2 regions of the Thauera sp. DNT-1 genome follow, and region 2 is predicted to be linked to the other one. Evidence: predicted binding sites of a transcription regulator. Region 2 holds the regulator's gene; the other holds the start of a gene.
What was found. The regulator FliA, encoded in region 2, starts transcription of late flagellar genes. The targets are predictions, from matches to a motif close to CTAAAGTTNNNNNNNNNNNNGCCGNTA.
Positions count from the first base shown of each region.

Region 1: motA (flagellar motor stator protein MotA) is a predicted target of FliA. The motif match lies at 2,519-2,545, and genes of this name have one in related genera.

Region 1 is NZ_AP043752.1:1,684,117-1,688,529, reverse strand. Features, by position in the region: gene ACZ5PP_RS07795 (diguanylate cyclase) at 1-1,341, shown strand, start outside; gene flhD (flagellar transcriptional regulator FlhD) at 1,498-1,815, shown strand; gene flhC (flagellar transcriptional regulator FlhC) at 1,826-2,413, shown strand; gene motA (flagellar motor stator protein MotA) at 2,606-3,460, shown strand; gene motB (flagellar motor protein MotB) at 3,537-4,413, shown strand, end outside.
Region 2 is NZ_AP043752.1:1,368,321-1,372,733, forward strand. Features, by position in the region: gene motD (flagellar motor protein MotD) at 1-766, opposite strand, end outside; gene ACZ5PP_RS06355 (flagellar motor protein) at 782-1,522, opposite strand; gene ACZ5PP_RS06360 (RNA polymerase sigma factor FliA) at 1,553-2,326, opposite strand; gene ACZ5PP_RS06365 (MinD/ParA family ATP-binding protein) at 2,451-3,236, opposite strand; gene flhF (flagellar biosynthesis protein FlhF) at 3,239-4,413, opposite strand, start outside.

The DNA.
Region 1 (4,413 bases), 320 kb from region 2:
GCCGACTGGGGGGTGCCGGACGCGCTGGTGCAACCGGTGCGCTTCCACGAAGAGCCCGAGCTGGCCGGCTACGCGGAGGATTCGCGCGAGGCCGGGATCGTGCAGTGCCTCGTGCTGGCGCGCGCGGTGGCGCAGCTGTGCCTCGCGCCCGATTCCGAGCACGTGCGTCTGATGGCGCCGATGCTGCGCCTGGCGGGCCGCCTCGGCCTCGGGCGCGGCGAGTTCGTCTCGCTGTGCGAGCGCGTCGGGCGCGACTGGGCGGAGTGGGGCAAGCTGCTGCAGATCCGCACCGAGGACGCGCCCCGCTTCGCCGAGGTGGGCAGCGCGGCGGTGGATGCGGTTGGCGAGGCGCCCAAGGTGGCCGCCGAGGCCGCTGGTCCGCAGCCGATGCGTGCGTTGGTCGTGGCCGGCGCGCGCGAGGACCGCGAGCTGTTGCGCGGCGAGCTCGAAGCCGCGGGGATCGTCCCGTTCACTGCTGCGGGCGCGGACGCCGCGCTCGAGGCCGCGCTCGACGTCCAGCCGCAACTGCTGGTCGCGGACTGGTCGGAGGAGGGGGAACGGGTGGTGCGCGGCCTGCGCGACATGCGCCTCGGACGCGGCGTGTACGTGATCTGCATGCTCGGCAGCGACGACGAGGCGCGCCTGCTGGCCGCCTCCGGCGCCGGGGTTGACGACTTCCTCGTCCGTCCGCTGCGACGTGCGGCGCTGACCGTGCGCCTGCGTGCCTGCGTGCGCACCTTGGTGCTGCAGCAGGAACTCGAGCACGAGCGCGAGGAACTGCGCAATTTCGCCGCCGAGCTGTCGATCTCGAACCGCCGCCTGCAGGAGGCCGCGCTGACCGACCCGCTCACCGGTCTGCCCAACCGCCGTCGGGCGATCGAGGCGATGGAGGCCGAGTGGGCCACGGCGACGCGTCACGGTCGCGCCTTCTCGGTCATGATCGTCGACCTCGACGGCTTCAAGACCATCAACGACACCCATGGGCACGACGTCGGCGACATGGCCCTGCGCCAGGCCGCGGCGACCCTGCGTGGCGCGCTGCGCGCCCAGGACCTGATCTGCCGTACCGGTGGCGACGAGTTCCTGGTGCTGTGCCCCGATACCGACCTGAAGGCGGCGATGCTGGTCGCGGAGCGCCTGCGCGTGGCCGTGCAGGCCAGTCCGGTCGAGACCGGCGGCCCGCAGATCTTCCTCACTGCCAGCGTCGGCGTGGCCATGCGCGTGCCCGCCATGGGCAGCGTCGATGCACTGATCAAGTGTGCCGACGACAGCGTGTATCGTGCCAAGCAGCGTGGCCGCAACTGCATCGCCGCACTCCAGCTCCAGTCCGGCGCGGGCTGAATGCCGGCGGGAAGGCGCGGCCGCCCCGCCGGCAGGTGTTGTTCGGGGGCGACACCTTGTGCGTGAAATGCGGCACGGAGCCGGGGGGAGCGGCTTGCCGCTCCTGAGAAACTACTTTAACTTGCAGACGTTGATCCCCGTGCGGGATGGAAAACCATGGATCGCCCCGACTTCCAGGAAGAAATCCGCGAACTCAACCTCGCCTACCTGATGCTGGCACAGCAGATGCTGCGCGACGACCGCGCGACCGCGCTGTTCCGGCTCGGGATCGGCGAGGCCTTCGCGGACCTGATCGAGTCGATGTCGGCGGCCAAGCTGGTCAGGATGGCGTCCAGTCCGACGCTGCTGCCCTGCTTCCGCTTCGACGATGCCCAGTTGGCCCGGCTCATGGCGGGCGAAGGGCGGGATGCCGCCAGCGCGGGCCTGCACGCGGCGATCCTCGCCGCCGGCAAGGCGGCGGCCGATGCGCGCTGAGGAGTGCCGAATGAAGAACAAGAGTGTGATCGAAGAGGCCGACGACGTGCGTCGTGCGGTCGAGATGGTGCAACTCGGTGCGCGCATGCAGATGCTCGAGGTCGAGACCAGGCTGAGCCGCGAGAAGCTGCTCAGGATCTACAAGGAAGTCCGCGGTGCCTCGCCCCCCAAGGGCATGCTGCCGTTCTCCACCGACTGGTTCATGACCTGGCAACCGAACGTGCATTCCTCGCTGTTCATGAACCTGTACCGCTACTTCACCGGCCCGGCCGGCGTGCACGGCCTGGACGCGATCCTCAAGTCCTATCACCTCTATCTCGACCACATCGAGACCGGCGTGATCGAGCCCGCGCTGAGCCTCACGCGCGCGTGGACCCTGGTGCGCTTCTTCGACGCCGACCTGCTGCAGATGGCCGCGTGTACCCGCTGCGGCGGCGAGTTCGTCGCCCACGCCCACGATCCGGTGCACGACTACGTGTGCGGCCTGTGCAACATGCCCTCGCGCGCCGGCTCCGCGCGCCGCAAGACCACCACCCGCAAGGCGGTCGCGCCCACGCACAAGACGACGGCCGCCAGCCGCAAGGCGGTCGTCGCCTGACCCCGGCGGGCCCTCCGGCCCGCATGCAGGTTCCTACATGGGCCGCGCTGGAAACAGGCGGCCCATGTCACGTCCGCGCACGGCGTGGCGTCGCGCCCCGGCGCGTTCAAGTTCCTCCCGCCGCCGCCGTTATCCCCTGCGAGAGCCGTGCCGGTCCGTGCGCGGCGCAGCGAAACGCTTCGGAGTTTCCCCGTGTTCCTGATCATCGGCTACGTCATCATCCTCGCCGCCTCGCTGGGCACCTACGCGGTGCATGGCAGCCTGGCCGCGCTGTGGGTGCCCATGGAGTACCTCGCGATCATCGGCCTGATGATCGGTGGCTTCGTCGCCGGCAACGGCCCGAAGGCGATCAAGGGCACGCTCGGCTCGCTGTCGCTGGCGGTGAAGGGCTCGAAGTACAACAAGGCGCTCTATGTCGACCTGCTCGCGCTGCTGTTCGAGATCCTCGCCAAGGTGCGCAAGGAAGGCCTGATGTCGATCGAGAACGACATCGAGAACCCCGACTCCAGCCCGATCTTCTCCAAGTACCCGAGCGTCGCCGCCGACCATCACGCGGTCGAGTTCATGACCGACTACCTGCGCATGATGGTGGGCGGCAACCTCAACGCCTTCGAGATCGAGAACCTGATGGACATGGAGATCGAGACCCACCACCAGGAGGCGCACCAGGCGCCGCACGTGGTCTCCAAGGTCGCCGATGCGGTGCCCGCCTTCGGCATCGTGGTGGCGGTGATGGGCGTGGTGAACGTGATGGGCTCGGTGGGTCAGCCGCCCGCGGTGCTGGGCAAGATGATCGGCGGCGCGCTGGTCGGCACCTTCCTCGGCATCCTGGTCTCGTATGGTTTCGTCGCGCCGATCGCCAGCCAGCTCGAGCAGAAGGTCGAGGAGAGCGGCAAGATCTACCAGGTCATCAAGGTGGTGCTGCTGGCGAGCATGAACGGCTATGCGCCGCAGGTCGCGGTGGAGTTCGGCCGCAAGGTGCTGTACTCGACCGACCGCCCGGGCTTCGCCGAGCTCGAGCAGGAAATCAAGAACCGCAAGGGCTGAACGCGATGAGCCCCCGCGTCCCTGACTCCCGTCGTCCCCAGGCGCCGCGCCCTGCGCCGGCGTGCGGAGTTGCGCGATGAGCGACGATACCCAGCAACCGATCGTCGTCAAGCGCATCAAGAAGGGCGGTGGCGGCCACCACGGCGGTGCATGGAAGATCGCCTACGCGGACTTCGTCACCGCGATGATGGCCTTCTTCCTGCTGATGTGGCTGCTCGGCTCGACCGCGCAGGGCGACCTCGAGGGCATCGCCGACTACTTCCAGAACCCGCTCAAGCTCGCCATGCAGGGCGGCGAAGGCACCGGCGACAGCTCGAGCATCATCAAGGGCGGTGGCGAGGACCTCTCGCGCAAGGTCGGCCAGGTGCGCAGGGGCGACACCCCCAGCACGCGCGCGATCAATCTCGACGCCGCGCCCGCGCGCGTCAAGAGCGAGGCCGAGGCCACCGCGCAGGCGATCGCCGAGCGCCGTGAACGCGCGCGCCTGATCGACCTCAAGGGCAAGCTCGAGGCGGTCATCGAGGCCAACCCCTCGCTGCGCCAGTTCAAGAACCAGCTCCTCATCGACATCGTCAGCGAGGGCTTGCGGATACAGCTGGTCGACGCGCAGAACCGGCCGATGTTCACCTCGGCGAGCGCCGAGTTGCGCCCCTATACGCGCGAGCTGCTGCGCGAGATCGCCGCTGCGCTCAACGATGTCGACAACCGTGTCAGCATGTCCGGCCACACGGACTCGGCCCAATACGCAGGCGGCGAGCGCGGCTTCTCGAACTGGGAGCTGTCCTCCAACCGCGCCAACGCCGCGCGCCGCGAGCTCGTGGCGGGCGGGCTGGAGGCGGGCAAGATGCTGCGCGTGGTTGGCCTTGCCGACACCGCGCACCTGAATCCGGGCGATCCGCTCGACCCCGCGAACCGACGCATCAGCATCGTGGTGCTCAACCGTGCGGCCGAGG
Region 2 (4,413 bases):
CTTCGGGGTCGGCCATGCGCGACTCGATCAGGATGGTGACGCGACGGTTGCGGCCGCGGCCCTCCTCGTCCGCGTTGTCCGCGACCGGGCGCTGGTCGGCATAGCCGGCGGCGGTCAGGCGCGCCGGGGTGACGCCGTTGTCGATGAAGAGCCGCGCCACCGTCGAGGCACGCACCGCCGAGAGCTCCCAGTTCGACGGAAAGCGGAAGGTGCTGATCGGCACGTTGTCGGTGTGGCCCTCGACCGTGATCGGGAACTCCGCCGGCGCCAGCACCCGCGCCACCGCCTGCAGCGCCGACACGGCATTGCTGCCGAGCGCGGCCTCGCCCGGCGCGAAGAGCAGGCTGGCGTTGATCTCGACGCTGACGCCGAAGGCGCCCTCGGTGACCTTCACCTGGCCGGACCCTGTCAGCGGCGAGAGCACGCGGCGGATCTCGTCGGCCACGTTGCGCATGCGCTGCGCGGCCTGCTGGCGACGCTGCTCCACGACAGGATCCACCGCCGGGGGCGCCGGCCGGGTGATCGCCTGCGAAGGCACGACGCTGACCTTGGGCAGCACGATCTGTTCGCCGCTCTCGTTCACATTGACGTTGCGGAAGGCCTGCACGAGCGAGTCGGAGAGCACGCGGTACTTGCCCTCGTTGACCGACGACAGCGAATACATGACCACGAAGAAGGCGAACAGCAGCGTGATGAAGTCGGCATAGGACACCAGCCAGCGTTCGTGGTTGTCGTGTTCCTCGTCGAGCTTGCGCCTGCGCCGCATGATGTCTCCCGGCGCTCAGGCCACGTAGCCCTGCATGCGGCTGGCGATGATGCGCGGGTTGTCGCCGTTGGCGATCCCCACCAGACCATCGACGAACATCTCGCGCTGGGTGGTCAGGGTGACGATGTGCGCGCCCAGCTTCTTGGCGATCGGCAGGAACACCAGGTTGGCGAAGCCCACGCCGTAGATCGTGGCGACGAAGGCGACCGCGATGCCGGCGCCCAGCCGCGAAGGGTCGGAGAGGTTCTCCATCACGTGGATCAGGCCCATCACCGCGCCCAGGATGCCGATCGTCGGCGCATAGCCGCCGGCCGCCTCCCAGATGCGCGCCGACATCTTCATCTGGTTCTCCCACACGCCGATCTCGACCTCGAGCACCTCGCGCAGGCGGTTGGGCTCGATGCCGTCGACCAGCAGCTGCAGGCCCTTGCGCATGAAGGGGTCGGACAGCGCCTCGATCTGGTTCTCCAGGCTCAGCAGGCCCTCCTTGCGCGCGGTCTGGCCCCAGTTCGCGACCTGCTCGATGATCGTATCGAAGGCGGGCGCCGGCGGCACGAAGACCCAGCGCGCCATGCGCATGCCCTGCATGAAGACGCGCAGCGGGCTCTGCAGCATGACCGCGCCGAGCGTGCCGCCGATCACGATCATGAACGCGGTGGGCTGGAACAGCGAGGACAGGTGACCGCCCTCGATCACCTGGCCGACGAGGATGGCGGCGATTCCGAGGGTGAGGCCGACGAGGCTGATCTTGTCCATGGTATCCGGGGGCGGCGCTGGCGGCCCCGATCAGCGGCCCGCGGCCGCGTTCTTGGGTGGGCGCCCGCGCCGGCGCGCGACCGGCATCGCCGTGCCGCCCTCGAAGACGCAGGCGCGCAGGCGAGCCACCGCCTGGCTGTGCAGCTGGCACACGCGCGACTCGGTGACGCCGAGCACCTCGCCGATCTCGCGCAGGTTGAGCTCCTCGTCGTAATACAGCGCCATCACCAGCTGCTCGCGCTCGGGCAGGTGCTCGATCGCCCCGACCAGGCGGCGGCGCAGGTCGGTGTCCTCGAGCAGGGTGAGCGGATCGTTGCCCTCCTGGGCGAGATGACGGTCGAGATAGTCGTCGTCTTCCTCGCGGTTGAAATCCTCGAGATAGACGAGCTGGTGGCCGCGCGCGTCCTGCAGCATGCGCTGGTAATCCTCCAGCGGCAGGTCGAGCGCGGCGGCGAGCTCGCTCTCGGAGGGCGGGCGGCCGTTCTGCTGCTCCAGGCTGTGGATCGCCGCCTCGATGCGGCGCATGTCGCGGCGCAGGCTGCGCGGCAGCCAGTCGTTCTCGCGCAGGCCGTCGAGCATGGCGCCGCGGATGCGCTGCACCGCATAGGTCTCGAACTGGGCGCCGAGGCCCTGCTCGTAGCGGCCGAGGGCATCGAGCAGGCCCATCATGCCGTTCTGGATCAGGTCGTCCACATCCACGCTGGCGGGCAGGCGCGACATCAACTGGTAGGCGATGCGCTTGACCAGCGGGGCGTAGTTCTCGACGAGGCCACCCTTGTCGAGCTTACCGTGTGCGTCGTACATGCATCGGGCCTGTGGGTTCTGGCAGCAGACGGGACCGTCGGCCCCCGCCCGCGTGGATAGGAGTTGTGCATTTTCCCGTAGCATCGCCGCCTTTACCAGCGCGATCTGTCACGTCGGCGGCGCATCAGGCGCGCATGACGCCGGCACGCGCCATGGCGCCGACCCGGCGCAGGAAGGCCGCGCCCGCATCGTGGGTCGAAGCCTGCAGCGGCTGCTGCAGGCCGCCGGCGATCTCGTCGCGTTCGAGTTCGCCCACCCACGCGAGCGGGACGCCCACGTGGCGGCGCACGAGCGCATCGAGACTGCGGAAGAAGGCGGTGGCGTCCGCCCGCCCGCGCGCGCGGCACACGGCCACGTGCACCGAGCCGGCTCCCGCGGCGGCAAGGCCCTTGATGGTGTGGTAGGCGTCGGTGGCGCCGCTCGCGCTCGCCTCGGCGACCACCAGTCGGCGCGGCGCGGCGAGCACGAACGGAGACGGCTCCGCAGCCTGTTCGCCGCTCGCGTGCACCAGAACGAAGCCGGCGTGGCGGTGCAGGATGCGCAGCGCCTCGATCAGGCAGGCACGGCGCGGATCGTCGAGCAGGGGCAGCGCGAGCGCCGCGGCCGCGGCCGGCACGCGGCCCACCAGGCCCGGCACCGGCTGCACGATGTCGGCGAGCGTGCTGCGGCCGTCGAGCAGCTGCAGCAGGTCCACGCCCTCGCCCACGCCGAGCGCGCCGCACAGCCTGGCGCCGCCCTCGGCCTCGTCCAGCACCAGCACACGCTCGCTGCGCCCGGCGATGCGGTGGGCGGCGAGCGCGGCGTTGTCGGCGGCGCGGCGACCGCCCGCATACAGCGCCACCACCTGGGGCGGCGCGCGGCGGAACAGCCTGCGCAGGCCGGCGGCCTGGTCTTCGCGTCCGTCGAGCATGCTCAGGCCCCTCCCGCCGCGAGCAGCATGCCGGCCTCGTCGCCCTGCAGGTGCCAGGGCGAGGCGCTGCCGTGCTCGCGCAGCGCGCGATGCAAGAGGTAGGCACGGTTGGGCAGGTGCAGGTCCTCGGGTACGCGCTGGCCGTTGGTGAGGTAGCGGATGTCGAGCTCGTGGCGCACCGCGACATCGAGCGCCGGCGCGAGCGAGGCGGCCTCGTCCACCTTGGTGAAGATGCAGCCGGCGAGGTCGCCGCCGGCATAGGCGCGCACCACGTCGTCCAGGGTGTCGCCGCGCGCGGTGGCGTTGAGCAGCAGCAGCCGGCGCACGTCGCCGGCGCCGGAGAGCATGGCCGCCTGCTCGGCCACCATGCGGTCGCGCTGGCTCATGCCCATGGTGTCGATGAGCACCATGTGCTTGTTGCGCAGGCCGGCCAGGGTCTGGCGCAGGTCGGCCGCGTCGCGCACCGAGAACACCGGCACGCCGAGGATACGGCCGTAGATGCGCAGCTGCTCCTGGGCGCCGATGCGGTAGCCGTCGGTGGTGATCAGCGCGAGCCGGCCGGCGCCGTGGCGCACCACGCAGCGGGCGGCGAGCTTGGCGGTGGTGGTGGTCTTGCCGACGCCGGTGGGGCCGACCAGGGCATACACGCCGCCACGGTCGAGCAGATCCTCGTCCGAGGCGCAGGCCCGCATCAGGCGATCGAGGGCGGCACCCACGGCCTCGCGCGCCTCGATGCGGTCGGCGTCCTCGTGCACGGCCTCGACGAGCTTGCGCGCGATCGCCGCGGAGAACCCGGCCTCGAGCAGCTCTCCGAGCATGGCCGCGCGCGCCGGCGCCTGGCGGCGCGTCTCGCCCCAGGCGAAGCCGGCGAGCTGACGTTCGATCATGCCGCGGATGCCGGTGAGCTCGGCCATCAGGCGGGCGTTGGTCTCCTGCAGTTCGCGCACGCGCGCGCTGCCGAATTCGTCGGCGTCGGAGCGCGCGGCACGACCGGAGAACACCGCCGGACCGCTCGGCGCCGGGCGGGCGGCGGTCTGGGCCGCGGCCGCCGCGCGCAGCACGCCGTCGCGGCTGCGCAGCGCGTAGTCGGCGGTCTCGATGCGTGGCGGATTGAAGGCGCGCACCACCGTCGCCGGCTCGGCGGCCGGCTGCGCGACGGGGCGGGAAGCGTTGCGCG